2 regions of the Solibacillus kalamii genome follow, and region 1 is predicted to be linked to the other one. Evidence: a T-box and tRNA genes for the amino acid it is inferred to sense, from the RefSeq annotation. Region 1 holds a T-box; the other holds one or more tRNA genes.
The links. The T-box of region 1 lies ahead of argS (arginine--tRNA ligase). A T-box ahead of a tRNA ligase gene usually reads a tRNA of that ligase, here a tRNA-Arg.
Positions count from the first base shown of each region.

Region 2: it encodes a tRNA-Arg, which carries the amino acid that the T-box ahead of argS (arginine--tRNA ligase) is inferred to sense. The anticodon was not compared.

Region 1 is NZ_NHNT01000010.1:103,013-118,406, reverse strand. It holds gene CBM15_RS14225 (acetyl-CoA hydrolase/transferase family protein) at 1-199, shown strand, start outside; gene CBM15_RS14220 (SDR family NAD(P)-dependent oxidoreductase) at 227-1,138, shown strand; gene CBM15_RS14215 (acyl-CoA dehydrogenase family protein) at 1,175-2,347, shown strand; gene CBM15_RS14210 (FAS1-like dehydratase domain-containing protein) at 2,404-2,811, shown strand; partial or broken gene CBM15_RS14205 (MaoC/PaaZ C-terminal domain-containing protein) at 2,823-3,204, shown strand; partial or broken gene CBM15_RS14200 (R2-like ligand-binding oxidase) at 3,331-4,221, shown strand; gene CBM15_RS14195 (aldehyde dehydrogenase family protein) at 4,278-5,795, shown strand; gene CBM15_RS14190 (iron-containing alcohol dehydrogenase) at 5,820-7,022, shown strand; gene CBM15_RS14185 (class I adenylate-forming enzyme family protein) at 7,103-8,626, shown strand; gene CBM15_RS14180 (3-hydroxyacyl-CoA dehydrogenase) at 8,768-9,529, shown strand; gene CBM15_RS14175 (enoyl-CoA hydratase/isomerase family protein) at 9,542-10,336, shown strand; gene CBM15_RS14170 (CaiB/BaiF CoA transferase family protein) at 10,414-11,523, shown strand; gene yidC (membrane protein insertase YidC) at 11,728-12,489, shown strand; T-box leader at 12,968-13,189, shown strand; gene argS (arginine--tRNA ligase) at 13,227-14,906, shown strand; gene CBM15_RS14150 (alpha/beta fold hydrolase) at 15,056-15,394, shown strand, end outside.
Region 2 is NZ_NHNT01000013.1:25,438-40,831, reverse strand. It holds gene CBM15_RS16160 (tetratricopeptide repeat protein) at 1-605, shown strand, start outside; gene trxB (thioredoxin-disulfide reductase) at 682-1,626, shown strand; gene CBM15_RS16145 (8-oxo-dGTP diphosphatase) at 1,957-2,427, shown strand; gene rapZ (RNase adapter RapZ) at 2,442-3,323, shown strand; gene CBM15_RS16135 (gluconeogenesis factor YvcK family protein) at 3,328-4,305, shown strand; gene whiA (DNA-binding protein WhiA) at 4,356-5,297, shown strand; gene CBM15_RS16125 (HPr family phosphocarrier protein) at 5,451-5,708, shown strand; gene clpP (ATP-dependent Clp endopeptidase proteolytic subunit ClpP) at 5,809-6,399, opposite strand; tRNA gene CBM15_RS16115 (tRNA-Arg) at 6,587-6,658, shown strand; gene CBM15_RS16110 (basic amino acid ABC transporter substrate-binding protein) at 7,398-8,177, shown strand; gene CBM15_RS16105 (amino acid ABC transporter permease) at 8,208-8,909, shown strand; gene CBM15_RS16100 (amino acid ABC transporter ATP-binding protein) at 8,910-9,632, shown strand; gene CBM15_RS16095 (basic amino acid ABC transporter substrate-binding protein) at 10,148-10,942, shown strand; gene CBM15_RS16090 (phospholipase A2 family protein) at 11,233-11,493, opposite strand; gene CBM15_RS16085 (Zn-dependent hydrolase) at 11,582-12,829, opposite strand; gene CBM15_RS16080 (PucR family transcriptional regulator) at 12,954-14,492, shown strand; gene CBM15_RS16075 (aspartate aminotransferase family protein) at 14,951-15,394, shown strand, end outside.

The DNA of each region.
Region 1 (15,394 bases):
AAACGGAGCGGAATCCCGGATAAAGATTCATACAAAATACGTGACGTCATTAAAGTCTGAAATCGACTACGTTGTCACAGAGTATGGTATTGCAAAACTGTTTGGAAAATCTTTAAGTGAACGGGCGCAAAGCCTAATTGCCATTGCGCATCCGAAATTCCGGGCTGCTCTTACGGAAGAATACAAACAATTAGTGTAATGAGCCAAATAAGAAAGGATGTTAACTATGTCGAATTTAAAAGATAAAGTTGCAATTGTCACAGGTTCCGGTCGAGGTATTGGACGAGATATTGCCTTACTTCTAGCGAAAGAAGGAGCAAAAGTTGTAGTCAATGATTTAGGTGGCGGATCCGATGGGCAAGGAAATGATACAAAAATTGCAGATGAGGTGGTGCAGGAAATACAGGACCTTGGCGGAGAGGCTGTAGCCAACTATGATTCCGTTGCTGACTATGAATCTGCTTCCAATATTATAGACACAGCATTATCACGATTCGGCCGCTTAGATATCGTCGTGAATAATGCAGGTATTTTACGTGACCGGATGTTGTTTAAAATGAGCGAAGAAGAGTGGGATACAGTAATTGCGGTTCACTTAAAGGGTTCATTTAATATGACACGAGCGGCATCAACAATCTTTAAAGAACAAAAAAGTGGGCGTTTTATTCATTTCACCTCCACATCAGGGTTAATCGGTAATGTGGGGCAAGCCAATTATTCAGCTGCTAAATTAGGGATTGTCGGATTAAGTAAAAGTACGGCGTTAGATATGGCCCGGTATAATGTTACATCGAATGCGATTGCCCCGTTTGCATGGAGCCGATTAATCGGGACAATCCCTACAGAGACAGAGGATGAAAAAGAGCGAGTGGAAAGACTGAAACAGCTTTCACCAGCTCATATTGCGCCATTAGTTGCCTTTTTGGCATCGGATGAAGCTGCCGATATTTCCGGTCAAATATTTGGTGTACGAGGTAAGGAAATTATGGTGTTTTCTCAGCCGCGTCCGATTCGCTCGGTATTCAATGCGAAAGGCTGGTCCGTTGATAGCTTAAGTGCAATCAAAGGCTCGCTTCAATCAAGTTTTACACCGCTTGAAGCTAGTGCGCAAGTCTTCCCGTATGCCCCATTAGTATAATTGTTTGGACTGTTAAATTGGAAGGGAGAGAGAAAAATGGACTTTCAGCTACCACCCGATTTAATCGAAATGAAAAAAACAATTCGAGAGTTTATAGACAATGTGGTGGATCCGCTTGCAGGAGAGATTGATCGTGAAGACCGAATACCGGAACATATTATGGAAAAGTCAAAAGAAATGGGTTTATTCGGTCTAAGTATCCCTGCAGAATACGGTGGTACAGGCATTGATATGGTCGGGAAATGTAGTCTTTTTGAAGAAATCGGCCGTACATCGAACGGTTATATGACGGTAATCGGTGCACATACAGGAATTGGATCGGTCGGGATTGTGGAATTGGGGACGGAAGAGCAAAAGCAAAAATATTTACCCCGCATGGCTTCGGGTGAAATTATTGGTGCGTTTGCTTTAACTGAAACGACTGCGGGTTCTCATGCAGCAGCTTTAAAAACAACGGGCGTTCGTAAAGGAGACAAATACATTCTGAATGGCGCGAAGCAGTATATTACAAATGCGCCGATTGCTGGGGTTTTTACAGTAATGGCTGTAACCGATCCAACTAAAGGCGCAAAAGGAATTACTTCTTTCCTTGTAGATAAAAGCGCTCCTGGTTTAATCATTGGAAAAACAGAAGAAAAAATGGGGCTTCGCGGATCTCATTCTTCTGAGATTTTCTTCGAGGATTGTGAAGTGCCGGTCGAAAATGTACTTGGTGTAGAAGGATTAGGTTATGTCAATGCCTTAACCATTTTGGCAAATGGTCGTGCTGGGCTCGCGGCGAGAAACTTAGGCTCAGCGCAAAAGCTTTTTGAGCTATCCGTCAAATATGCGCATGAGCGTGAACAGTTCGGAAAGCCAATTTTTGAACAGCAAATCATTCAACATTACTTGGCGGAAATGGCATTGGATATCGAAACATTGAGATCCTTTACGTACCGGGTGGCATGGATGGTGGACCAGGGGATGAATGTCATAAAAGAGGCCGCGATGGCAAAACTTTTAGGTTCGGAAATTTATAATTGCATAGCAGATAAAGCTGTGCAAATTCATGGTGGCCTCGGCTATATGAAAGAGTTCCCTGTTGAAAGATATTATCGGGATGCCCGTATTACGAAAATATATGAAGGCACATCTGAAATTCAAAAAAATATTATTGCTGCTCAAATTCATAAAGAATATTTGAAGAAAGCACCGCCCGTATCAATCTAGTAATCTGATTTGAATTATCTGAAAATAACACAAATTAAATTGGAGGAGGTAATTTTTTGAGTACAGGGCTTAAGGAAAAAGTTGGTCTGAAGTTAGAAGCCTACACCTTTCGAGTTGAAAAAGGAAAAATCAAAGAATTGGCCCAAGCGATTGGTGATCTGAAGGAGGAGTATTTGAATGGAGAAGCGGTTCCACCTACATTCCCGACAGTAATCGACTTTTGGGGTGGAGATGCTTCCTCGTCCGAGCTATTAAATTTAAACATGAAAAAGGTTCTTCATGGCGAGCAGGAGTATGAATATTTCAGGGAAATCGTTCCCAATGAAGAAATTACAGTACATGGGGTCATTGAAAAAGCTTATTCAAAAGCGGCGATGAACTTCTTTATCATACGAAAAGATTATTTGGATAAACATGGTGAAACGGTTTTAATCAGTCGATCCACGATTATCGAAAGGCATTAGGGGGTTATTTTATGGAAGTAGGCCAGACGCTGGAACCTTTACAGAAGGAAGAAATAACGCATACGCAGCTCGTTCGATATGCAGGTGCATCCGGAGACTTCAACCCGATCCATACCGTTGTCCCATTTGCAGAGGCAGCAGGTTTAGGCGGGGGTCATTGCACATGGCATGTTGGTTATGGGCTTTGTCGGGCAGGCAATTGGGCAATGGTTCGAAGTAAAGAACCTGAAGAAATTCACAACGAGATTTAAAGCAATGACAAGGCCAGGAGAAAGAATAACTATACAAGGCCGTGTTGTCGGTGAAAATGAAACTTGCTGGATTTGTGAGGCAGAAGCAGTTAATGAGTCTGATGAAGTAAAGGTGAAAGCATTTTTTGAAATAAAAAAATAATTGCTTCCAACGTTGTTCTAGAGAGATGACTCGTTACGTAAAATTTGTGATGTTGACTGCAATATTTACAGGAGAATCTCTTATCATTACGCAGTTATGGAGTAACAAACAAAATTTAAGGGGGAGCTCGCAATGAGAGAATATGTAACGACTAAACAGGAAATCAACAAAAATTCACTACCGTATAATTTGTACCAAAAAGCAAAAAAGTTCGGAATCTGGAATCCGGTAGATATCGATTTTACGCAAGATAAAGAAGATTGGAAGAAATTAAATGAAGAACAGCAACTAGAGGTGCTTACTCAGTTTGCCCAATTTATTGGCGGTGAAGAAGCGGTCACACAAGATATTTTACCGATGATTATGGCGGTTTCTAAAAAGGGATGGTTCGAAGAGGAATCTTATTTAACAACGTTCCTTTTTGAAGAAGCAAAGCATGCTGAATTTTTCAGTCTGTTCCTGGAAGAAATCGGCGTAAAGGATGATTTGACTCATTTACTGTCACCAGGTTACCGGAAGTTATTTGATGAAACGTTGCCAGCAGTTATGGGCAGATTGATTGAAGATCAGTCACCGGAAGCAATGATAGATGCTGCGGTTACTTATAATATTTTTGCAGAAGGAGTTTTGGCTGAAACAGGTTACTGGTTCTTCCATGAAGCACTATCAAGCGCAAATTTGTTCCCGGGATTTATTTCAGGAATTCGAAACGTTAAGCGTGACGAAGGACGTCATATAGGTTTTGGTACATTCCTCATTCAGCGCCTAATTAGTGAGAATCCTGAACTGGAGCTGTTTGAACGCGTACAGCAAAGACTGCAGGAGCTGTTACCGATTGCGATGATGTTAACAGAAGGAAAAGAAGACAAACAAGTAACAAGTCTTGGAATTGAACGAGGAAAATCGATGGAATTTGCCATGAAGCAATTACAGGCACGTCTGACAGTTCTTTCCAGAGCTAAAGGAAAGACGTTAGAAGAAATCTATAATACGGACATTGCTTTAGAAGAAGTATAGGAAGTATTCATTCAGACGCTGTAATAAACAGTTTGCTATTTAGAGGGGGATGAAGGATGACGACAGACGTACAAGTTAAGATCTTTCCGCAGTTTATCAATGGTGAATGGACACCACCTGCTTCAGGTGAATTTTTTGATGTGATCAATCCGGCTACGTCAGAAATCGTAGCGAAAGTTTCAAAAGGAAATCAGGAAGATGTGAATAATGCGGTTCAAAATGCGAAAGAAGTTTTTGAATCAGGTGTCTGGTCAGGAAAAACGCAGGCAGAACGTGCACAGATCATGATGCAATTTGCGGGGAAAATCAGACAGCATGCGCAGGAAATCATTTTCTTAGAAGGGATTAGTACGGGGGCGACACTTCGTAAATTGGGTGGCGCAGATATTCGGCAGTTAGTGCTTTCTCTTACTCAAACAGCGGATTTATCGCTGAAATATGAGGCAGTAACAGCTCTTCCGGTCAACGAACAATTAGGTGCAAATCGTAGTCTGCTTGTTCGCGAACCACTCGGTGTAGTAGCGGCGATTACACCATTTAACTTCCCGCTAGTTTTGGCGATGTGGAAAATCGCACCGGCAATTGCGATGGGGAACTCCATCATTATTAAGCCGGCTTCCAATACACCATTAGGTACATTGAAGCTTGCACAATTAGCAGTTGAAGCAGGTATTCCACCAGGGGTCATCAATGTCGTAACAGGTCCTGGAGCTGAAGTGGGCGACGCACTTGTTACACATCCGGATGTATCGAAAGTGGCGTTTACTGGATCTACAGAAGTAGGCAGAAAAATTATGGCACAAGCTGCAGGTACAGTAAAGAAAGTTACGCTTGAACTTGGAGGGAAAGCGCCTGCGATCGTGCTTCCTGATGTAAATCTCGAAGTGGCTATCCCAGGAATTCTGCTCGGCGTATTTTTCCATTCAGGACAAGTATGTGAAGCGAGTACACGTCTCATCGTACATGAATCCATTTATGACATTGTCGTGCAACAACTAGTTGAAACAACAAAGAAAATAAAACTTGGCCAGCCGCTTGATATGACGACCGGAATGGGACCGGTTATCTCGGAAACACAGATGAATAAAGTCCTCGATTATATTCAGTCTGGCATTGATGAGGGTGCAAAACTTGTATGTGGCGGTAAACGTGCAGCAGGTCCAGGGCTGGAAAACGGGTATTTCATCGAGCCGACGATTTTCGCAGATGTGACGAACGATATGAAGATTGCGAGAGAAGAAATCTTTGGGCCGGTTCTATGCGTGATTAAATATTCAACAGAAGAAGAAGCGATCGCCATCGCAAATGATACGGAATATGGATTAACAGGCGGTGTTTGGGGCCGTGATGTGACGAAAGCAAATGAAATTGCTACGAAAATCAATGCCGGAACAATCTGGATCAATGACTGGCATATTTTCCGTACAGATGCTCCATTCGGTGGCTATAAGCAAAGTGGCTTAGGTCGTGAACAGGGAGCTCAAGTGTTTGATGACTACACAGAGCTTAAAAACATTTGCACTTCACTTACGACGGAAAATGCACAGCGCCCAGCTTTAGGACTAATCTTTTAATCGAAAAATGAATGGAGAGATACGATGAAAACGACTTCCTATTTTGAATTCACACATCGCCCTGAAATCCGAAGTGGTGCAGGTTCACATATTTTAGTACCCGATCTAATCCAAGGTTTAGGTGGAAAGCGCCCTGTTCTATTTTCTGATAAAGGATTGACGGATGCAGGCTTAACACAAAAAATCAAAAGCTTATTTGATATGGTCCCTGGCATAAAGCTCGCTGGCGTATTTGATGATATTCAGCAAGATGCGAAATCGAGCAATATTAACAGAGGCCTGAAATATTTTAAAGAATGCAATGGCGACTCCATTATTGCCATTGGCGGCGGGAGTGTTATTGATACAGCTAAAACTGTCAAATGGGCTCTTTACAATGGTGTTAACGAAGTTGAGTATATTTTAACAGGGAACGTTTTAGAGGTTTGGCCGGATGCAAAGCCATTCGGTATTCCGCATATTTCGATTCCTACTACAGCTGGAACGGGTTCTGAAATTTCCAGTATTTCAGTAGTGTTCAATGAAATGCTGAACCTGAAGTGCAATTTAATGAATCCGTATTTGAGTTCTGATATTGCGGTATTAGATCCTGACTTAACAGTTGGTTTACCGCCAAGAGTAACAGCGTTTACTGGTATGGATGCACTGACACATGCTGTAGAAGGATTTTTCTCAACAAAATCAACGAATTTCTCGGATGCATTTGCACTGCATGCCGCAAAAATCATTGTCGAAAATTTGACTACAGCTGTGCATGATGGGAAAAATGTGGCTGCACGTGCGAATATGCTACAAGCAAGTGCAATGGCTATCACAAGTTTCCAATCGGCCATGGCCAATATACCAATCCACAATATAGCCCATACGTATGGCGCGAAATACGGCATTCCACATGGGCTGGCAAATGCAGTTCTCATGCCGAGTGTGGTGAAAAATATGCCGAGCATGTATTTACCGAAAGTGAATGCATTTGCATCTGCACTGGGAATTATTCCAAACGCAGAAAATCCGCAAGAAACATTGGAAGAGTGCATCAATGTAATTGTTGACTTAAGAAATACAGTCAATCTACCGGACAGCTTCGACGAGTTTAATATTGATGCGGCAGATATTCCGCAACTTGTCCCAGCCGTACAAAATGACCCGTCATCATTAAGCTTCCGAATTCCTGATGACATCATTGTAAACGTTTCTAAAGAAGTAATCAGTTCTAAAGTAAGTATTTAATTAAAAGCAATTGCTCTTCATCAGGAAAGGGGGATCCTCCTTTCCTTTGATCGATAATTTGATAGTAGGAGGTTACTATTATGAATATTGTTGAATTGCTTAATTCAACAACTTCCCGTTTGCCAGATCAACCTGTCATCCACTTCAAAAGAGCTCAACTTACTTATAAAGAATTACAAGATAAAGTTTACAATGTCGCTGCAGGGTTGAAAGATCAGGGTGTCACAAAAGGTGCGAATGTGGCATTAATGATGACAAATCGCCCGGAATATATTATTACGTATTTTGCTATTTTAGCAAATGGAGGTACGGTCGTTCCGATCAACCCTACATTTAAAGAGCAGGAAGTAACATATATCGTAAACGATTCGGAAGTTGAATTGTTGATTATTGAAGATACGGCGAAACCGGTTATCGAAAACGCCATGGATCAATTCAAAACAGTCAAAACTATTATTAATTACGGTGATCATGTTGATGGACGATTTTTATCATGGGATCAGCTAGATACATCTGACTCTATTTCAGAAATTGTCCCCCTTCATGAATCTGACGTCGCACAAATCATCTATACTTCCGGTACGACCGGTAATCCAAAAGGAGCAATGATTACACACGGAAATTTAAACTGGATGGCGATTACAGCAGCCGTATACAACCAGTTAGTTCCGAGTGATCGTGTCCTATGTGTATTACCATTATTCCATGCTTATGCAAAACTTCAAGGCTTCCTGGCACCGATTGCTCATGGATGTGCAATCTATTTGGAAGAAAGGTTCCACCCGGTTGAAACATTAAAAGCGATTGCCGAACATGAAATTACAATATTTTTAGGTGTGCCGACAATGTATGCCTTTTTTGCCCAGGTTCCTCATTTAGTAGAGCAACTGGACTTCTCAAAATTACGGACAGCCGGTTCAGGTGGGGCAAGCTTACCAGCGGAGCTATTGCATAAGACGAATGAATCGTTCGGTGTCAGTATTTCTGAAGGATACGGTTTAACGGAAAGTACGGTCATGCTGATGACAACACATCGAAGCTTACCGAAAAAAGTCAATTCAGTCGGGATGCCATTACCGGGAATCGATTTAAGACTGGTAGATCCGGAAGGTAATGAAGTAGCCAATCATGAAGTAGGCGAAATCTTATTTAGAGGGCCGAATATGATGAAGGGGTACTATAAGAAGCCGGACGAGACCGCAAATACGATCAGGGATGGCTGGTTGTATACAGGGGACTTGGCGTACCGTGATGATGAAGGCTACCACTTTATCGTTGACCGTAAAAAGGACATCATTATTCGTGGCGGATTTAATATTTACCCTCGTGAAATAGAGGAGCTGCTGTATCAGCACCCGGCTGTCGTGGAATGCTCTGTAATCGGCAGACCGGACCCGTTATTCGGTGAAAAAACGGTAGCGTATGTCGTATCGAAAAACACCGAGTTAATAGAAGATGATGTTCGTGACTACTGCAAAGCGAAACTTGCCGAATACAAAGTGCCGGATTATATAATTTTCATTGAAGAAATTCCAAAGTCCGGAACAGGTAAAATTCTGAAGACGGCTTTGAAAGACTTAGACAAAAACGCACTGCCTAAATAATAAGCGTCGGTTGGTCGGAGTTCTTAAACTTCAGTACACGAACTAGAACGCAGATTATGTCGTTATGGACGAGCCGCGTATTGCGTAGCCCTAAATGACAAATAGGTTAATGATTGAACAGGAATAAGGAGGGGTTAATAGATGAATTTTGACCAAAAGGCATTTATCGTGACGGGTGGAGGATCTGGTTTAGGTGAAGCAACTGCACGAAAGATTGCATCTGCTGGAGGCTATCCTATCATATTGGACTTAAACGAAGAAAAGGGGCAAGCGGTAGCCGATGAATTAAATGGTTTATTTTTTAAAACGAATGTTGTGAAGGAAGAAGACGTACAGGCAGCAATTAACGGTGCAGTAGAAAAATATGGTTCGATCCAAGGTGTTGTGAATTGTGCAGGTCTTGGTACTTCAACACGTGTAGTGGGCAGAAAAGGTGTATTCCCATTAGATGAATTTAATTATATTATCCAAGTTAATTTAGTTGGTACATTTAATGTCATCCGTTTAGCTGCAGCTGCCATGATGACAAATGAACCGAATGAACACGGGGAACGCGGGGTTATTGTGAATACAGCTTCTGTCGCGGCATTCGATGGACAAATCGGTCAGGCTGCCTATTCTGCATCCAAAAGTGGAATTGTAGGAATGACATTGCCAATCGCAAGGGACTTGGCTAGCTATGGCATCCGCGTTATGACGATTGCACCGGGAATTTTTGATACACCTTTAATGAACAGTGCGCCTCAAGCAGTTAAGGAAGCGTTAGGAAAACAAATTCCATTCCCGTCCCGTTTAGGGGAAGCGGATGAATATGCCCATTTAGTAACGGCCATTTTTGAAAATCCAATGTTAAATGGTGAAACGATTCGACTCGATGGAGCGATTCGCATGGCCCCAAGATAAGGAGGATAACGGATGAACCTTGAAACAATGACGATTGAGAAGCTTAACTACGGTGTACACGTCGTAACAATTAATAATCCGCCTGCCAATACATTAAATGCAGGAATTCAGCAGGACTTAGTGCAACTGATTGAGGAAGTCGAAAAAAATCCGGCAATCCGGGCCATTGTGTTCAAATCGGCCAACCCGAAAATCTTTATTGCAGGTGCAGACCTGGGTGCAATGGGCAGCTCTGATGAAAACGTGGATTTTGCTGAAAGTTCAAAACATGTGCAGGGTATTTTCAACCGGTTGGAAGCATTGCGGGTACCAACTATTGCCGCTATTAATGGTCATGCATTAGGCGGTGGCTGTGAATTCGTGCTTGCATGCGATTTCCGTATAATGGGTGGCGGCACAATAGGATTAACGGAAGCATCATTGGGATTATTGCCTGGTGCTGGCGGTACACAGCGTATGACGAGATTAGTAGGCGGAGCAAAAGCGCGCGAATTAATGTATTTAAGCAAACGTTTAAAAGCAGAGGAAGCAGCAGCAATCGGCTTGATTACAGAAGCGGCAGCTCCGGAAGCGGTGGAAGAAAAAGCAATCAAATTCGCAACGCTGCTTGCTCAAAGTGCTATTGGAGCAATCGGGCTCATTAAAGAGAGTATTTTAGCTGCGGAAGAATTGCCGTTAGAACAAGGATTATTAGTAGAACGGGAAGCCTTCGCAAAAACATTTACTACAGGGGAAGTAAATGAAGGCATCCGTGCGTTCTTTGAAAAGCGCCCTCCAAATTTTTTGAAGCCGGTCACAAATCAATAAATGGAACATTTGGGGGCCGTGTTGAAAGTTCAGCTTTCAGTACGGCCTTTAATTTAATATGGAAGGATGAAAAATTTATGCTGTTAAAAGGATTAAAAGTGCTGGATTTCTCCACATTATTGCCAGGCCCGTTTGCAACGATGATGCTGGCGGATCTTGGAGCTGAAGTTGTACATGTTACCAAACCGGTAGAAGAAGGGAAGCAATGGGGGCCGAATGATTATTTGCAGCGCTCTAAAAAGTCGCTGGCGGTCGATTTGAAGTCTCCGGAAGTAGTCAAATCGCTAAAGGAGCTTTTAAAGGAGCAGCAATATGATATTGTAGTTGAGCAGTTCCGGCCTGGCGTGATGGCGCGCCTTGGTCTCGATTATGAAACGCTTAAAGCCATCAGTCCTGGCTTAATTTACTGTTCCATTACAGGCTATGGTCAAACAGGTCTATATCGTGAGCGTGGCGGGCATGATATTAATTATGTATCCTTGTCGGGAGTGCAAGGCTACTCCGGCACGAAAGAAAATGGCCCGGCAAATATAGGTTTTCAGGTGGCAGACTTGGCAGGTGGATCAATGCATGCAGTGATCGGTATTTTATCGGCTGTCATTTATCGGGATAAAACGGGGGTAGGGCAGCATCTTGATATTAGTATGACAGATTGCGCATTAACGCTAAATGCCTTGTTTGCCCATGATTATTTAGCAGAAGGAAAACCGCTGCCACGTGAAGAACTGATCTTAAACGGCGGCTCATTATATGGTTATTATGAAACGTTGGATGGTCGGTACCTTTCTGTAGGCAGTCTCGAACTGAAATTCAGACAGCAGTTATGTCAGGCAATCGGTCATCCGGATTTACTTCCATTAGCGATGAGTAATAAACCGGAAGATATTGCAAAGGTGAAAGAACAGCTGCAAAGTATTTTCCTGCAAAAGACGTTTGAAGAATGGCAATCTATTTTCTTCGAAGTGGATGCCTGTGTTGAACCGGTATTGACCTTTGAAGAAACGGTTGCACACCCGCTTTTCAAGGACCGGGATATGTTTGTGGAAATAGCAAAGCCGGATGGATCAACCCAAAAACAAATTGCATGTCCGATTAAGTCCAATCTCTTCAAAGCTTCGTATGGGACGGTCGGGGTACATGCAGGAACACATAACGATGAAATTTTAGGAAGCCTGTTAAAGAAGTAGGGAATGCGATACGGATGAATGCATGTATAAATATATCTCCTAAACTGCATAACACTGGAGGTATGGGAGTGCAAGTGTAAAAAATATTAATTTTTATTGCGTTCATATTAAAAATACTTAACATTTATAAGAGTAATTACTGTTCTTTTTTTGAAAAATATTTTAAGATATAAACGAATTACAAGATTGTTGAGCAGGTGAACTATGAAAAACTTAAAACTTAGTGTTTTCCTTCTAACCGTTCCACTTTTACTGGCAGGTTGTGAGAGTGTTGAGAACAAAGAAGGCTTCTTCTATTCAACATTTGTACGTCCGATGGATTGGACACTAAACACATTTGGTGAATTATTTAACGGCAGCTATGGTTTGGCTATTATTGCTATTATTTTAATTATTCGTCTCGTACTAATGCCGTTTATGCTTAAAACTTACCGCAGTCAAGCTACAATGAAAGTGAAAATGGATTTTGTCCGCCCGCAAATGGAGGATATCCAGACACGTTTAAAAGCAGCAAAAACTCCGGAAGAAAGAATGACAGTTCAGCAGGAAATGATGTCGCTCTACAAAGAACATAATATTAATCCGTTAAATATGGGCTGCCTGCCAGCGCTTATACAAATGCCGATTATTATGGGCTTGTACTATGCGATTTTATATTCAGCTGAAATTAAAACACATTCATTCCTATGGTTTGACCTTGGCTCTACAGATATTTGGATGACTGCAATCGCAGGTGTCGTTTATTTTGTACAAGCGAAAGTCTCGCTTCAAACCGTACCAGAAGCTCAGAAGAATCAAATGAAACTGATGATTTACGTATCGCCGATTATGATTGTCATTATTTCATTGTCTTCGATGGCTGCACTCCCACTGTACTGGGCAGTCGGAGGGTTATTCTTAATTGTCCAAACTTATATTGGACGCAAATTTTTCTCAAGCATCCCTGAAACTAAGGGAAATGAATAAATATAAGTTATGCCGCTGCTAAAGGCTTACTGAACTAAAACTACTGAGACGATGATTTCAGTAGTTTTTTTATGCTTTCCGCTTATCGTGTATTTATTTTCTAATAAACTTGTGGATTGTTCTAATATATTTTAAAAGCTTCTAATAAAAAACTTATTTTCTAATATATTTGTCAGTTGTTCAAATAAGTGGTCAAGATTGTCGAATAAAGCGTCCAGTTGTTCTAATTTGTCATAAGCATCTTCTAATAAACGTATCAATTGTTCTAATAAAGGCAATTTCAGGTATTTGAAAGCCCCATTAGTAACGGGAAAACTTAGCATACTGGCTATATTTCCGGTAATTTTCTAAAATATAGTCGCTATTGACTAATTAATATCCACCTCAGATTATCTAATAACAACGGTTATTTAGTAATTAAATTTACATACAATTTATATTGACATTGATTATCCTTAATGGATATAATTCAGTAAATTTAAATTCAATGAAAAAGAAAGTAATTTACAATTGTTTTGGTAAGCGAGCTGGGGATTGGTGAGAGCCTGGTGCAAAATATGTAAATGAAGCGCACTTTGGAGAAGCAGTCTGAACATAAGTAGGACCTGCCGGGGAGTCACCTCGTTATTAATGGAAAGTGGTCACAATTTGTGTGGCAACTAGAGTGGTACCACGGGAATTCAAAGCTCTCGTCTCTATTTTTGAGACGGGGGCTTTTTATATTGGGAGGAGATAATATGTATAAAAAAATTGCATCAATTATTCAAGATGCTGTGCCGCAGAAAATAATAACAAATACCGAAATTGAACAGCTATTAGAAAAGCCAAAGTATCAGCATTTAGGGGATATAGCTTTCCCATGCTTTACGCTTGCTAAATCATTAAAGAAAGCCCCAAACGTTATCGCTCTGGAAATAGGCGACAATATTAAAAGTGATTTTATTCAGGAAGTTCAAGTTGTTGGAGGCTATATAAATTTATTTTTAAATAAGTTACAGGTGACAAGAGAAGTCATTGCCAAAATTATGATCGCTCACGAATCATATGGACAACAAGAAATACAGCAGAAGAATATCGTGATTGATTTTTCATCACCGAATATTGCAAAGCCATTCTCAATGGGGCATCTTCGTTCTACGGTCATTGGAAATGCTCTTGCAAATATTGCAGAAAAGAACGGATACAATGTCATTCGGGTAAATCATCTTGGCGACTGGGGTACCCAATTCGGTAAATTGCTTGTGGCATTCCAATTGTGGGGAGAAAAAGAACGTGTTCAACAATCACCTATTGAAGAACTTTTGAAGCTATACGTGAAGTTCCATGATGAGGCAGAAACAAATGAATCCTTAAATGAGGAAGCAAGATCGGCATTTAAAGCGCTCGAAGATAATGACCCGCAGGCAATGGCATTATGGACCTGGTTTAAAAGTGCCTCCTTACAAGAATTTAAGCAAATCTACGAGCAGCTTCATATTCAGTTTGATTCGTATGAAGGGGAAGCTTTTTATAATGAAAAAATGCAGTCTGTTGTTGATGAATTAAAAAAGAAGCAATTACTCACAGAGTCGGATGGTGCGAATGTTGTTGAGCTTGGAGATATGCCACCTTGTTTAATAACAAAACAGGATGGTGCAACATTATATGCTACCCGTGATTTAGCCGCAGCTTTTTATAGACAGGCGCAATATGAACCATCCCAAGTTTTCTATGTGGTAGGGAATGAGCAAACACTGCATTTCAAACAAGTATTTCAAGTTATCTCAAAAATGGGCTATCCATGGTCGGGAAATCTGAAACATGTACCATTTGGAATGATGTTGAAAGATGGGAAAAAGATGTCCACACGTAAAGGCAGAGTCATTTTATTGAAGGATGTATTAAAAGAAGCAGTGGAAACAGCGTCGAGAAATATAGAGGAAAAAAATCCGACGTTAAATAATAAACAGAATGTTGCTGAGCAAGTAGGGATTGGCGCGATAATATTTAATGATTTAAAAAACTTCCGCTTAAACGATATTGAATTTTCATTACCTCAAATGTTGAATTTCGAAGGTGAAACAGGTCCTTATGTACAATATACGCACGCCCGTATCCATTCCATTTTAGAAAAAGCAAAGTTTACAGCAAGTAATGAAGTAACAGGGAAGGAATTGGAGGATTCAGCTTGGGAGGTTATTAAGCTGCTGCAACAATATCCTCAAGCAATTACAGATAGTTTCGAACAAGTAGATCCTTCCTTAATTGCGAAGTATGTATTGCAATTAGCGCGGCTGTTCAATAAATATTATGCAAATACAAAGATTTTAGTGGAAGATGAACAGCAGAAAAGTCGTTTACAGTTATGTTTTGCAGTAGCAACCGTTTTAAAGAATGGTTTGAAGTTACTGGGAATAAAATCACCGGAAAGTATGTAAGAATTAAATTTTCTTTGAACGATTTAAAAGTCCTCAATAGTATTTAATCGATGTTTAAATATAAAGATAAAAATATTAAATACTCATTGTATACCCAGACCAACTATGCGAAAATTTATTAGAATATTAGAAAAATAAGGGGTGGGACTATGTGGGAACAGCAGCTAATTGAAACGAAGCGTGGAATTTTTGAAGTTTTTACAAAAGGCGAAGGGAACCCGGTCTGTGTAACGCATTTATACAGTGAATTTAACGAAAACGGGAATCGCTTTGCGGAAATGTTTGTCCCGTACTATAAAGTGTATTTAGTGAACTTACGTGGCTGTGGAAAATCAACGGATGATGTGTCTGTTTTTAATTATGGCATGCAGGATAGCGTAGAGGATCTGGAGGCAATACGTTTAGCATTAGGTTATGACATATGGGGATTTGCCGGGCATTCAACAGGCGGGATGCTGGCATTAAACTATGCTATTTTGCATCCGGAA
Region 2 (15,394 bases), on a different contig from region 1:
AAGAAGCGTGGAAAATGCTCATCCAGTTGGATCCATCAAAAGAAGGGATGGAACCGTGGGCAAATGGTGAAGGCTCTATTTTACGGAATTCCGCGGAAAATCATCGTGACTTCATCATTCGTCAACTAACAGATGAGCACCAGTCAAGCCGATTATTTGGCATGTTTTTATTGAAGCGTTCGGCACATAAACAGGAAATTGTCGCACACCCTTCTATTTTAAATGTCTCAAATTTTACGGCTATCGAAAAACTTTGCCTGGCATATGCACTGGACTATGATTTCAGTAACGGCAGCAAGGAAGAAAAGCAATTCCTGCGTTTTATGGAAGTAGCTGAGCAGATTACAGAAGTAAATGATTCGATTTCTTTAGAGGTCGCGCAAGTGTTAAGTACATGGTTTGCACTTGGGGAAATTGCATTCGAACAAGGCTATTCGTTTAAAAACAGCGCGGCTCTGGCTGCTGCTGTTGAATATTCGTTCCATGTAGCACTGGAAAACAAAGTGACGAAAAAAGCAGTAGCGGGCAAATATAATATTTCAACTGCAACATTATCGAAATACAATGATGAATTATATGAATTTGTACCGTCGGACTTTGAATAGGCAGTATATTTGTATTTATTTAAGCAATCTTATACGATAAAAATATAGAAAAGGTATACGCAAGAGGAGGATCTTCATGTCAGAAGAAAAAATTTATGATGTAGTCATTATCGGAGCAGGTCCAGCAGGTATGACAGCTGCGGTATATGCATCGCGCGCGAACTTATCAACATTAATGATTGAACGTGGGATTCCCGGCGGACAAATGGCTAATACAGAAGCAGTGGAAAACTACCCAGGTTTTGATACAATTTTAGGACCGGAGCTATCGACAAAAATGTTTGAGCATGCGAAAAAATTCGGTGCTGAATATGCTTACGGTGATGTAAATGAAATCATCGACGGTGAAGAATATAAAATTATCATTTCTGGTAAAAAACAATATAAAACACGCACGATTATTATTACAACAGGTGCAGAATACAAAAAACTAGGCATTCCTGGCGAAACAGAGCTTGGCGGCCGCGGTGTAAGTTACTGTGCTGTATGTGATGGCGCATTCTTCAAACAAAAGAAACTGATCGTAATCGGCGGGGGCGACTCTGCAGTTGAAGAAGGTATTTACTTAACACGTTTTGCGGATAAAGTAACAATCGTACACCGTCGCGATAAACTTCGCGCACAAAAGATTATTCAAGACCGTGCATTTGCCAATGAAAAAATTGACTTCATCTGGAACACAACAGTAAAAGAAATTCATGAAGTTGACGGTAAAGTAGGGAAAGTGACGTTAGTTTCAACAGTTGACGGCACTGAAACGGAAGAGGCTGCAGATGGCGTATTCGTATATGTCGGCATGCTTCCATTAACAGCGCCATTTGCTTCGTTGAATATTTTAAATGAAGCAGGCTATATTGTAACAAACGAGAAAATGGAAACATCAATTCCGGGTATTTATGCAGCGGGCGATGTTCGTGATAAAATGCTGCGTCAAATTGTAACAGCTACAGGTGACGGCAGTATTGCAGCACAATCAGCGCAACATTACGTGGAAGAAATAAAAGAAAAGATAAATCAATAATTCTTTAATATAAATGTAATCATATCGTTACAAAATAAGGGTATACTAAAAGTGGAATTTGTTTTAACCCCCTTATTTTTTTATCCTAAGGTTGTTTCAAGCGTGCTTACGCTGAAGCAACCTCTTTTTTTGTGGCTTTCCGGCACAAATGTTGACTTTATAAATGAAACGCTTGCTTTTACGGAATGCATAGGACAAGGTATAATAGAAATAAGCTTTAGAAAAACACAATTCGCTGCACAAAGCGAAATTGTGTCTTTACTTATGTGGAATTCGTGAAATATTAGTTATTCACTTATCCCATTAAATGAAAAAGTTGAGGTGTTGTGTATGCAACGTATTACAAATTTACTCGCTATTAAAGATGGTCAAGTGTTACTGCTGCAAAAACCGAGAAGAGGCTGGTTTGTGGCACCCGGTGGGAAAATGGAGCCAGGAGAATCCATCTATGACTCCGCTATACGCGAATTTCAGGAAGAGACGAATCTAACACCAAAAGACGTTCATTTAAAAGGTGTATACACAATGGTTATCAAAAATGGAGATACAGTCGTCGATGAGTGGATGCTGTACACATTTATCGCAACTGATGTTGAAGGAACACCATTTGTCGAAACGCGGGAAGGCATTTTAAGCTGGTATGAAATTGAACGTTTAAAGGATCTTCCGATGGCGGCAGGTGACCGAACGAATTTATTATTTGCAGCATTAAATCAAGGTACGCAATATGGTACATTTGAATATACAGAGGATTTTGAGCTAATCAGCGAAAAAATTCAAAACTCGACGGAACAAAACTAGAGGAGATGAAATAAGTGGCTAGTTCGAGCTATACACATGAGTTAGTGATTATTACGGGAATGTCAGGGGCGGGCAAAACGGTAGCAGTTCAAAGTTTTGAGGATCTAGGTTATTACTGTGTAGATAATTTACCTCCGGAACTTTTAACGACTTTTTTAGCGCTAATGAAGGATTCCGAAAAAAAGATTTCACGTATGGCAGTTGTTATGGATTTACGTGGGAGAGAATTTTTTGGCTCATTGATCGAATCGCTCGACGCACTACTGGACGAAGAAGATATTTTACTCCGTATTTTATTTTTGGAATCCGATGATGCCACATTAGTTCGGCGCTATAAAGAATCACGCCGATCACATCCGCTTGCACCTCAGGGATTACCGCTGGAAGGGATTCAATTGGAGCGCGAACTGCTCTCTGAAGTAAAAGGGCGCGCCAAATCGATCGTCAATACTTCCCAGTTAAAGCCACGGGAATTACGTGAACGCATCGCCCAGGAATTCAGCAATATGAGCAGTCCTACGTTTTCGTTAAACATTATGTCATTTGGATTTAAGCATGGGCTGCCGATTGATGCAGATTTAGTATTCGATGTTCGCTTTTTGAAAAATCCTTACTATGTTGAAGAATTGCGACATAAAACAGGGCTACAAACAGAAGTTTCCTCTTACGTACTAGCAACAGAAGAAACACAACAGCTAATTGCCAAACTGACTGACTTGTTCACATTCATGATTCCTCATTACCGTAATGAAGGCAAATCACAGCTTGTCATCGCTTTCGGCTGTACGGGCGGGCAACATCGCTCCGTTACACTTGCTGAATACTTCGGGAAGCTATTGGCAAAAAATGATCAAGTCATCGTTACACATAGAGATATCAATCATAGGAAGGATTGATGAGATGAAAAAAAAGAGAACAAGAATCGTCGTAATTGGCGGGGGGACAGGCCTTTCTACAATATTACGCGGTTTAAAGCAGCATCCTTTTGATATTACGGCCATCGTTACGGTTGCAGATGACGGTGGCTCTTCCGGACGTTTGCGGGATGACTATGATATCCCGCCGCCCGGAGATGTGCGAAATGTAATTGCCGCGCTTTCTGATGTAGAACCGTTAGTGGAGCAGATGTTTCAATATCGCTTTTCCCAATCAAATGATTTAGGCGGACATTCGCTCGGGAATTTGATGTTGACCGCTTTAACGGAAATTACAGGTGATTTTAACCATGCGATTGCTGAAATGAGCAAAGTACTCAATGTGCACGGAAAGGTCATCCCAGCGGCCAATAAAAAGGTTACATTACATGCCGAGTTATCGGATGGATCGGACATTATAGGCGAGTCGAAAATTCCATCAGGCCATGCACCGATTAAACGGGTATACTTGGAGCCTAGTAACCTCAAACCATTACCTGCTGCAGTTCATGCGATTGAACGAGCAGATTTTATTTTGATTGGACCTGGCAGCCTTTATACGAGCATCATTCCGAATTTATTGGTTAAAGGAATTGGGCAGGCGGTTATTCGTGCGAAAGGTGAAAAGATTTATATTGCGAATTTAATGACACAGCAAGGCGAAACGAGAAGCTTTACTGCCTCACAGCATATAGAAGCAATCCATGAGCATGTGGGAGAAGCATTTATCGAATCGGTACTGATCAATGAAAAGGAGCTACCTCCTTCGATTTACGAAAATTATCGGGAGGAAAATGCTGAGCCTGTTAAGTTTGATATTGAAAGATTGCAAGAAATGGGCATTAATATTATTCCAAAAGAGATTGCGCTTATTGAAAATGGAACAGTACGTCATGATGCGGTAAATCTCGCTGAATGGCTTTGGGAATATACAGTAAAGAAAAGACAAACGATGCAAGAATAGTAGTATGAAACAAACACTACATAGGTTGCTAGGAAAGGGGGAGCGAATCCATGTCATTTGCATCTGAAACAAAGAAAGAACTGACGCAAGTAGAAGCAGGTGATAGTAGTTTAAAGGCAGAAGTTTCTGCTCTTATACGGATGAACGGTTCGTTAAGTTTTGCGAATCGCCAATTAAGCTTAGACGTACAAACAGAAAATGCGGCAATCGCACGTCGGCTTTATACAATTGTAAAAAAGCTTTATCCATATAATGTAGAGTTGCTTGTTCGAAAGAAGATGCGTCTTAAAAAGAACAATGTGTATATATGCCGTGTACGGGAAGGTGCGCGGGAAATTCTTGCGGATTTAGAAATTGTCTCAAATTCATTTGAGTTTAATCATACAATCGCCAAATCAATCATACCGAAAGAAAATGAACGCCGTGCCTATTTACGTGGAGCCTTTTTGGCAGGAGGCTCGGTAAACAATCCGGAAACCTCTTCCTACCATTTGGAGATCTATTCTTTATATAAGGAGCACGGGGAAGCGTTGGCAGAGCTCATGAACCGCTATGATCTAAATGCGAAAACAATTGAACGGAAAAAAGGCTTTGTCACGTATTTAAAAGAAGCTGAAAAGATTTCGGATTTTATGAATTTAGTCGGTGCTGTTCAGGCGATGCTGAAGTTTGAAGATGTTCGGATTATTAGAGATATGCGGAACAGTGTAAACCGTATTGTAAACTGTGAAACGGCCAACTTAAATAAAACAATTGGCGCGGCATTGAGGCAAGTGGAAAATATCCGCTATATCGATAATGCGGTAGGGCTTGATCAGCTGCCGGAAAAACTGCGGGAAATTGCACGTCTTCGTGTAGAATATCAGGACGTGACATTAAAAGAGCTCGGTGAAATGGTTTCAACTGGCGTTGTCAGTAAATCAGGTGTCAATCATCGTCTGCGCAAAATCGATGAAATCGCGGATGCGCTCCGTCGTGGAGAGAATATATAAATCCACTTGCGCGTATGGAGCACATACGTCATGGCGTAATAAAAAAATTGGTAACGATTTCATAAAAGATGTTTCCAATTGTTGTTCTTTTCGGACAATTTCGTTAAGATAAACATAGAAGCGATGAACGGTTGTGAAAGGGAGTATTTCAAGATGATTGAAAAACAAGTAGAAGTAAAGTTAAAATCGGGCTTACAAGCAAGACAGGCGGCTTTGTTCGTCCAAGAGGCAAATCGTTATAAAGCAGATGTCTATTTACAAAAGGATACGAAAAAAGTGAATGCGAAGTCGATCATGGGCATTATGAGCCTTGCCGTTGCAAAAGGCACGGTTGTCACATTATGGGCAGACGGCCATGACGAAGAAAAAGCAATCAACGCATTACAACTACTTATTGAAAAAGCGGATTAAGACAAAAGCACAGCCAGTTCAGTTTACATGAACGGCTGTGCTTATTTTTTAAAATACAAAAAAGCATACAAGATGAATCTTGTATGCTTGAATGAATCGATTATTTTAATTGGTTACGCTCATAAATTTTATCGATAAGACCGTATTCCAATGCTTGCTCTGCAGACATGAAGTTGTCACGATCTGTGTCGCGTGCTAACGTTTCGTAATCTTGGCCACTGTTTTCAGCCATGATGCGGTTTAGTTTTTCACGTAGGTGTAAAATACGTTTTGCAGCGATTTCGATTTCTGTTGCTTGACCTTGTGCACCGCCAAGTGGTTGGTGAATCATTACTTCTGCGTTTGGTAAAGAAACACGTTTGCCTTTTGCACCAGCAGAAAGCAGGAATGCACCCATTGATGCAGCCATACCGATACAGATTGTTGATACATCAGGTTTGATGAAGTTCATTGTATCGTAGATCGCCATACCTGAAGTGATAGAGCCACCTGGTGAGTTGATATATAGGTAGATATCTTTATCTGGATCTTCTGCTTCTAAAAATAATAGCTGTGCTACGATTGAGTTCGCAACATTGTCGTCAATCCCACTACCTAATAAAATGATGCGGTCTTTAAGTAAACGTGAATAAATGTCATATGCACGCTCGCCGCGGTTTGTTTGTTCAATAACTGTAGGAATTAAGTTCATTGAAAAATCCTCCCTTTGTTAAAGCTTATATTCGATTACTTTTGCTGAAAATGACAAATATTTCAGCTGTAAACATATCATACACGTATTAGTCAGTTATGGTCAAATATAAACTCTGAATTTTACAGTTGAAAATAAGGGGTTCCATCTGTATAATGAAAAAAGTTGCACATATTCTTATTTATATGTCCTCGTGGTGTAATGGATAACACTTCAGATTCCGGTTCTGAGGCTGGGGGTTCGATTCCCTCCGAGGGCGCTTTCTTTTTAAAGATTATTACTGATCTATATAGAGTTAAAATAATCTTTCTCTTCCATTTTTCTACAGTTTATTTTTGACGCTACACTATAAGTTTCCTAAACCAATCTAATTTAAACGCTCTTCCTATAAAAAATAAAATTCTTTATTAAAAATCACAATTTATACTTGAATTATATGTGAAAAATTAGTACATTATTAAATGTTGTGTTTTCACAAAACTAGTTAGATAGACCATATTATCATGTCCTTTAGGGGGCACCATTTTACTGTTTTAATATACGTTTCAATATCAATTGCAAAAATCATCTGAGATTTTTTTGCAATGGAGAATGAAGTTTTAGTAGGATAGAAGGAATCACTGTACCGGTTCTTTTTATCCTTCATTCGTTCTCTGACTAATTAATACTCCAAGGCTGTATGAGAGGCTCACCTCTTGTGCAGTCTTTTTTGTTTTGGAAAAAAATTACCTATCTAATTGACATATATTTTAAATAACAGGGAATATATGTAATGGAGTTAGAGTCTTTTTGGAGGAGGAAACACAATAACGAAATAGTAATATAATGAATAAATATTTAATTATATGCCATTTTACCGTTAATTTTGTTATAATAATTCATCATACTGCAATAATAATCAATTTTTTAAAAATTAAATGTTGTATATTAATTGCGGAATTAATATAATTGAACATGTTATTAACAAAAAAACTACTACATCCAGGAGGATATTCATAATGAGTACTAGAAAACTATTTAAATGGGCAGCACCATTAGCTGCAGCTTCAATGATTTTAACAGCATGTGGAGCGGACGAATCTACATCTACAGGGGATAAAGAATATAAGAAAATTGTTGCAGGTACGGAAGCTACATATGCACCATTTGAATACTTAGATGATAAAGGAAATGTTGTCGGCTTAGATTCAGAGATTTTAGCAGCGATCGGCGAAGAGATGGGTATTGAAACAGAAGTGAAAAATGTAGGCTGGGACTCAATGATGAGCCAAGTAACAACTGGCGAAGTGGATATGGGTGCAGCGGCTATTACAATTACAGATGAGCGTAAAGAATCATATGACTTTACAGATCCTTACTATGAAGCAACTTTACTGATCGTGACAAAAGAAGGCTCGACAGTGGCATCGCTGGAAGATATTAAAGACAAAAAAATTGCAGTACAGATTAATACAACAGGCCACATCGCAGCACAGGAATTGCAAGGCGTTGCAAGCTCAAAAATTTTAGCATATGAAAACTTCTCTGTTGCGTTAACGGAAGTGCTGACAGGTGCAGCAGATGCCGCAATCGGTGATAATGCAGTTATTTTAGATTACCTTGAAAACAATCCTGATTCTGGCTTAAAAGCAGTGGAAGATAACTCATTTGAGAAAGACTACTTCGGCTTTATGGTGAAAAAGGGCAACAAAGAGCTATTGGATATTTTAAATGAAGGTCTTCAAAAAATTAAAGACAATGGCAAGTTAGCTGAAATAACAGGTACGGAAATCGAATAAGCTATATTTTAATTTATTGGAGGGTTTCAGATGGACTTTTTTGATTTTTTCCGTTGGGATATAATCTGGAACTACCGTGAACTATATGCAAAAGGACTTTGGGCGACTATTGTTTTAACAGCATGTGGTTATATTGGTGGTATCATATTCGGTCTAGTTTTAGGATTAGGCCAGGTTTCAACAAAAAAATGGATTTACTGGCCGGCTAAAATTTATGTCGACGTATTCCGTGGTACGCCAATGCTCGTACAATTATTATTAATTCACTTAGCTGTTATTCCAACTATTTTTGGAACATCGCAAGGTTGGTGGGTATCGGGTATTGTCGGTCTGATTTTAAACAGTGCCGCGTACAATGCAGAAATTTTCCGTGCAGGGATCCAGTCGATCGACAAAGGGCAAATGGAAGCTGCAAGGTCATTAGGGTTAACACAGGGCCAGGCGATGCGCAAAGTTATTTTACCGCAGGCGTTTCGTCGTATGATTCCACCATTAGGGAATGAATTTATCGCATTGTTAAAGGATTCTTCACTTGTAACGGTAATCGCCGGGGCCGAGATTTTATATGTAAGTAAAGTAGTAGCCGGAACGTATCAGCGTTTCTGGGAGCCTTATTTATTCGCAGCGTTCCTATACCTTGTATTGACGTATGCTGTAACGAAGCTTATTGCATTTATCGAAAAACGAGTTGATATTAATTACAACCCACGTAAGAAAAAGGAGCGCGCGTAAATGATTAAAGTAGAAAACTTACACAAGCATTTTGGCAAGCTCGAAGTGTTAAAAGGAATCGATTATGAAGTACGTGAAAAGGAAGTAGTTTGTGTCATCGGGCCATCCGGTTCTGGGAAATCAACGTTTCTTCGCTGCATGAATTTGCTGGAGGAAGTAACGGATGGTGCAATCTATATTGAGGGTACTAAAATTAATGATCCGAAAACAAATATTAACGAGATCCGTACAGAAGTAGGGATGGTATTCCAACAGTTCAACTTATTCCCGCATATGTCGGTCATCGATAATATTACGATGGCACCGATGCAAATTCGTCAACTGAACAAAGCCGATGCCGAAACACTGGCACTGGAGCTATTGGATAAGGTCGGTTTGCGTGAAAAAGCCTATAACTACCCACAGCAGTTATCAGGCGGTCAGCAGCAGCGTGTAGCGATTGCCCGCGCATTGGCAATGAAGCCGAAAGTGATGCTGTTTGACGAACCAACATCAGCCCTTGACCCGGAAATGGTAAAAGAGGTTTTGGAAGTAATGAAAAACCTTGCAAAAGAAGGGATGACAATGGTTGTCGTAACACATGAAATGGGCTTCGCACGTGAAGTAGGCGACCGTGTACTGTTTATGGATGGCGGCTATATCGTAGAGCAAGGGCACCCGGATGAAGTATTCGGCAACCCGCAAAACGAACGTACAAAAGCCTTTTTAGGAAAAGTACTATAAATGTAGGTAAACTATCTTCTATTATGTTGAGTAGTAGAAGGTAGTTTTTTATATTGCGTCTTACTAAGTTTAGAAGAATGCACAAATATATAAAAAGCGTTGATTGGAATGTAGGGAAGGCGAGTGTTCGTGCTGACGGTTTCACCTTTCGCACTGCTAAAACATTAGCTGACGGCTAGCGCCTTTCGCTACAAGCAAGCTTCCATCGGGAATAGCAAAATTTATTTTGCGACGAAAGCGAAGCGGCAGGAGCACCGAGCGAGAGACTAGGAACAAAAGCTGAGAGCGCCACGTCCTGTGGCAACGCTTTTGTGACCAACATCGTGTTGGCCTCGTGCCCGCGGAAAGCGTCCGACCCGAAATGGAAATCAACACTATATGAGTAGTAGATATTTTAGTAGCATAAATTATTGGGCAAATTTTTATCGCCTAAACTATCAGAAGATTTAGAATTACATATTGTGTGGCACTACTAAAAAATGTATAATCTTAACAAAATTAGAGGGGGTTTTATAATGTTCAAAACAAAGAAGTTTTTCATAACAATGCTGCTAATGGCATTAACAATCATTTTAGCCGCATGCGGTACAGCGGATGATGAAACATCAGGAAGCGCAACATCCGGAGAAGGTGGCGTTAAAAAGCTGTTAGTAGGAACGGAAGCAACATTTGCCCCATTTGAATCGATGAATGATAAAGGTGAAATTGTTGGAATCGATGTAGATATTATGAATGCAATCGGTGAAGAAATCGGTTCAGAAGTTGAATTCCGAAATGTCGGTTGGGAGCCGGTATTCCAGCAAATTACGAACGGCGAACTGGACTTAGGTGCATCAGGCATTACCATTACAGATGAGCGTAAAGAGACGTATGATTTCACAGATCCGTATTATGAAGCATCATTAATGATTGTTGTGAAAGAGGATTCACCAATCAAAACATTGGATGAGTTGAAAGATCAAAAAGTTTCTGTTCAAATTAATACAACAGGGCATATTGCAGCACAAAACTTGCAAGGAAAATCAAGTTCAAAAATTTTAGCGTATGAAAACCAGCCGATAGCATTCCAGGAAGTAATCAATGGTGCAACAGCAGCGGCATTTGGCGATAATGCGGTTGTCATCGAGTACTTAAAGAACAATCCGGATTCAGGACTAAAAGCGATTGAATCGGATCAGTTTGAAAAAGAATATTACGGCTTCATGGTAAAAAAGGGCAACACTGAGTTACTGAACCGTTTAAATGAAGGTCTAGCAAAAATTAAAGAAAACGGTAAATTAGAAGAAATTACAGGGCAGAAAATCGATTAATTTATAAGTGAAAAATATGATAAAACCGGTATTTTGAAACTTAAACTTTATGAATTGATTGGAGTGCAGGGGCGACTCCTAGGGAAATAGCGTGACGCCTGAGACTTAGGAACAAAAGCTAAGAGCGCCACGTCCTGTGGCAACGCTTTTGTGACCAACATCGTGTTGGCCTCACGCCACGCCCCTGGAAAGCGTCCCCGGAACGGAAATCAATTCTAGGGTAAGCAGAAACACCTCAATTTTCTCCCAGAGAAAATTGAGGTGTTTCGTTTTGTCCAAGTTTATAAGGACTATATTAGAAAATTCTTTAGCCGAATCGCTCTGGAAAATAAATTTGCGTCCCTCCCCATTTTCGTTGAGGGGTTTTTGTATTGATTTAAACATTGTTGAAAAATTGCGTCACAATATCTTTTATCGTAGCCACTTGCATAACAAGCATCGTGGTGCAGACAGCAATTATCGACTGCATTCGTTGGTGCACCAGGTCCGCTGCAGCCAGGTCCGCAGTAACGGTAACCAGGGAAGCAGAACCCCATTGCAGGACGTCTCATCATCCCACCTCCTTCTACTAGATACCATATAGTATGTTCACCTAATAAGAAGAGGAGGGCAAACCTATTGATTTCATCATAAAAACCCTTACTTTACACTAGCAGACTTAACGGGTGAAACCGAAGATTCGGCTACTTTCAATATTGCATTAACAAGGACATCGGCACCCTTTGAACATTCTTCGTAGGAAGTATATTCATCTTCCCGGTGACTATAGCCTTTCGCACTTGGAACAAAAATCATTGTAGAAGGAATATATCCTGCGATAAATTGAGCATCGTGGCCCGCACCGCTGAACATATGATGGCGTGAATAGCCCAGTTCATCTGTACTTGCTGCTACAGCATGGACAACTTCCGGTGCGAAATAGACCGTATCCCGGCTCCATAGTTTTTGGTAGCTCAGCTCGCAGTTTTCGATTTCTTTAGGAAGGTCAAAAATAATTTGTTCCACTTGCTGGATGACTGCAGGGTCTTGGTGGCGGGACTCCAACGAGAAAGTTACGTTACTCGGGATGACCGTATGAATATTCGGGTAGGCATTGATACGTCCGATTGTATAAACAAGATCTTCAGGAAGCTGTTTTAGTTTATTTTGCAGGATGGAAATGATCTGCATCGCGGCAAACATACTGTCTTTACGCATGGAAATAGGGGTAGTGCCCGCATGGTTCGATTCACCGGTTAATGTAATGTCATAGCATACCATGCCAAGAACGCCTTCTACGACTCCGATTTCTTTTTTATAATGTTCCAAAACCGGACCTTGCTCAATATGAAGCTCCAAATAGGCATGCGCTTCGGTTAGACGGTTTGCGACATCGCCTTCATAGCCGCTTTCTTTCAAGGCTTGTTCAAATGTTACCCCTTTACGATCCGTCGAAGCGAACATCTTTTCCTTATCGAATTTTCCTGAAAGAACACCTGAAGCCATTAAGGACGGTTCAAAACGTGCACCTTCTTCGTTTGTGAAGTTTACTATTGTTATAGGGTGATTTAGTTCGAGTTCTTCATCAATAATTGTTTGGACAGCTTCCAGTGCAGTTAAAACACCAAGCACCCCATCAAAGCGTCCTCCCTTTATGACGGAATCTAAATGTGAGCCGATGACAATCGGCAAGTTATCGGAGTTGGATGGCAGTGTTGCGTACATAGTGCCCATATCATCAACCGTTACCGTCATGCCAAGCTGTTCACAAATTTCCTTGAACTTGTTGCGGGCGAGAATATCTTCGGGAGATAGGCTTAAACGTGTGACACCATTATTTTCTGTTGCCCCAAATTGGCTAAATAAATCAATAGTGTTTTGAAGTCGTTCGCGGTTTGTTTTTAACATAAAATTCCCCCTTAAATTCAATAATATATAAACATTAGCACTAGCATATAACAAATTAATATATACTTAATGTAAAATGATACAATAATTGTATGGACGAATTGTTAATGATAGGGGGCTGCTTATGTTAACCGTAAAAGAAGTTCTAAATCGAAAATACTTTGAATCGGCGAAGGTCGTCGCAGGTCAAACCGGCTTAAACCATGCGATCAAATGGATTCATATATTGGAAGTTACCGATGTGAAGCAGCTGATAAAAGGAAATGAGCTCATTCTGACAACGGGCGTCATTTTAAAAGATAATGAACAAGGCTTTCTGAACTTTGTAAAGCAACTTAATGAATTAGATGTAGCCGGGCTATGTATTGAATTAGGTATGTACATTCAAACGATTCCGGAAAGTGTCATTAAACTGGCAGATCAACTGGATTTTCCGCTCATCGTTTTTCAGGAAATTGTCCCGTTTGTCGGCATTACGCAAGATTTGCATACAGCGATCATTCATCAGCAGTACGATATTTTAAGGCAGCTCGAAGATTATTCCCAGAAGATCAACAACTATGTTTTAAAAGTGAACGACAAAGTGAAGATTTTGCAGTATATGCAAAAGTATTTAAACGTGGATATTTATTTTGATGTGAACAAAGGAACAAGTCTCGCAATCCCGAATAAAAAGATTGAAAATTGCGAAAAGTATATCAATCTTTTAGGTAGTAAACATAAAGCAAAGATTGAAGTGAATTTATTTGATCAGTTGTACGGGACGGTCTATATATACTCCGAAAAAAGAGAAATGACGGAATTGGATTTACTTATTTTGGACCGAACTGTAGTTACGCTGTCTCAGTTTATTTTAAGAGATTTATATATTGAAGAAAAATTGGAAAGCGAAAACCGGAAGTTTTTTGAGAAATGGCTCGAAGGTGAAAACAGCGATGATGAATTGCTTTATTTTATCGAAGAGATCGATCAAAAACTGAAGCACAATGGTTGGATGGTCATGATTCATCAGCTTAGAAGAAAGAATGCAATAAAGGATTTAACGAATTATAAAATCAATCTTCGCCAGGCACTGCAGAAAGAAGGGTTTTACACATTTATTGTCGAGCAGTCCCAATATTTAATTTTTATCATCAACGATTTGGCGCAGGGAGCTACGTATAAAGAGCGGATGAACCGAGTAATGAATGAGATGATTCATCAAAGTAAACAGGACATGCTTATTGCTGTTGGGAAATATGTTACGCATTACAATGAATTGAAAGAAAGCTATCAAACAGCGCAGGAAACCTTGCAGATCCGGATGAAACATACAGAGCTTTCGTATTTTTATGATGAACTGGTGTTGTACCATATGGTGAAAGTTCTGCAAAACAACAGCAGTCTTATGCAGGCGGCAATGGAAAAAATCGAAAAACTCAGCCAGTATGACAGCAAGCACAACGCGAATTTAATTCAAACACTCGATGTTTATTTTCAGTGTAACGGACTAAAAAAGGAAACTGCCGAAAAACTGTTTATCGTCCGCCAAACTCTTTATCACCGCCTGGAAAAAGTGGAACAGATCATCGGCAGTGATTTTATGAAGTACGAAAACCGGCTCTGCCTGGAAATCATGCTGCTCATGACGAAGCATAACTATTATGAGGGTGTGAAGGTATAGATGCCATGATTGAAGATGATGCAATTAAATATCAAATGCGTTGATTGAAATGGAGGGGAGGTGAGTGTTCGTGCTGACGGTTTCACCTTTCGCACTGCTAAAACACTAGCTGACGGCTGGCGTTTTTCGCTACAAGCAAGCTTCCAGCGGGAACAGCGAAATTTATTTTGCGACGAAAGCGTAGCGGCAGGAGCACTGACGCCTGAGACTAGGAATAGGAACAAAAGCTAAGAACGCCACGTCCTGTGGCAACGCATTTGTGACCAACATCGTGTTGGCCTCGTGCCCGCGGAAAGCGTCCGACCCGGAATGGAAATCAACCCCCTTGCCTGATCAGGATATCCTCATGTGCTAAATGTGAAATCAAGGCAAACATCCATTTGACACTATGTATAATGCCCTTAATCTTCCAATAAGCGAAAATAGAAATAGAGTTTAGGAATGTAGGAGGGAAATGCATGAGCCAATATGTAGAGTATAACTGGAAAGCAAATGACGAAAAACATGTATGGCACTCGATGAAGCCGTATAACCCAGAAGCAACATTTATCGTTGAACGAGCGGAAGGGGCTTGGCTGACAGATATCGATGGCAATAAATATTTGGATGCAATGGCAGGGCTTTGGTGTACAAATATTGGTTATGGTCGTAAGGAAATTGCCGACACAGCTTACGAGCAAATGCTTAAAAATTCTTATACACCGCTGACGAATGGGCACACCCCTGCAATTTTGCTGAGCCAGAAAATCAGTGAACTGCTTGGTGACGAATATGTTGTCTTCTATTCGAACAGCGGATCGGAAGCAAATGAAGTTGCGTTTAAAGTGGCAAGACAATATCATCAGCAAAAAGGTGATACGACCCGTTATAAAATTATTTCCCGCTACCGTGCTTATCATGGG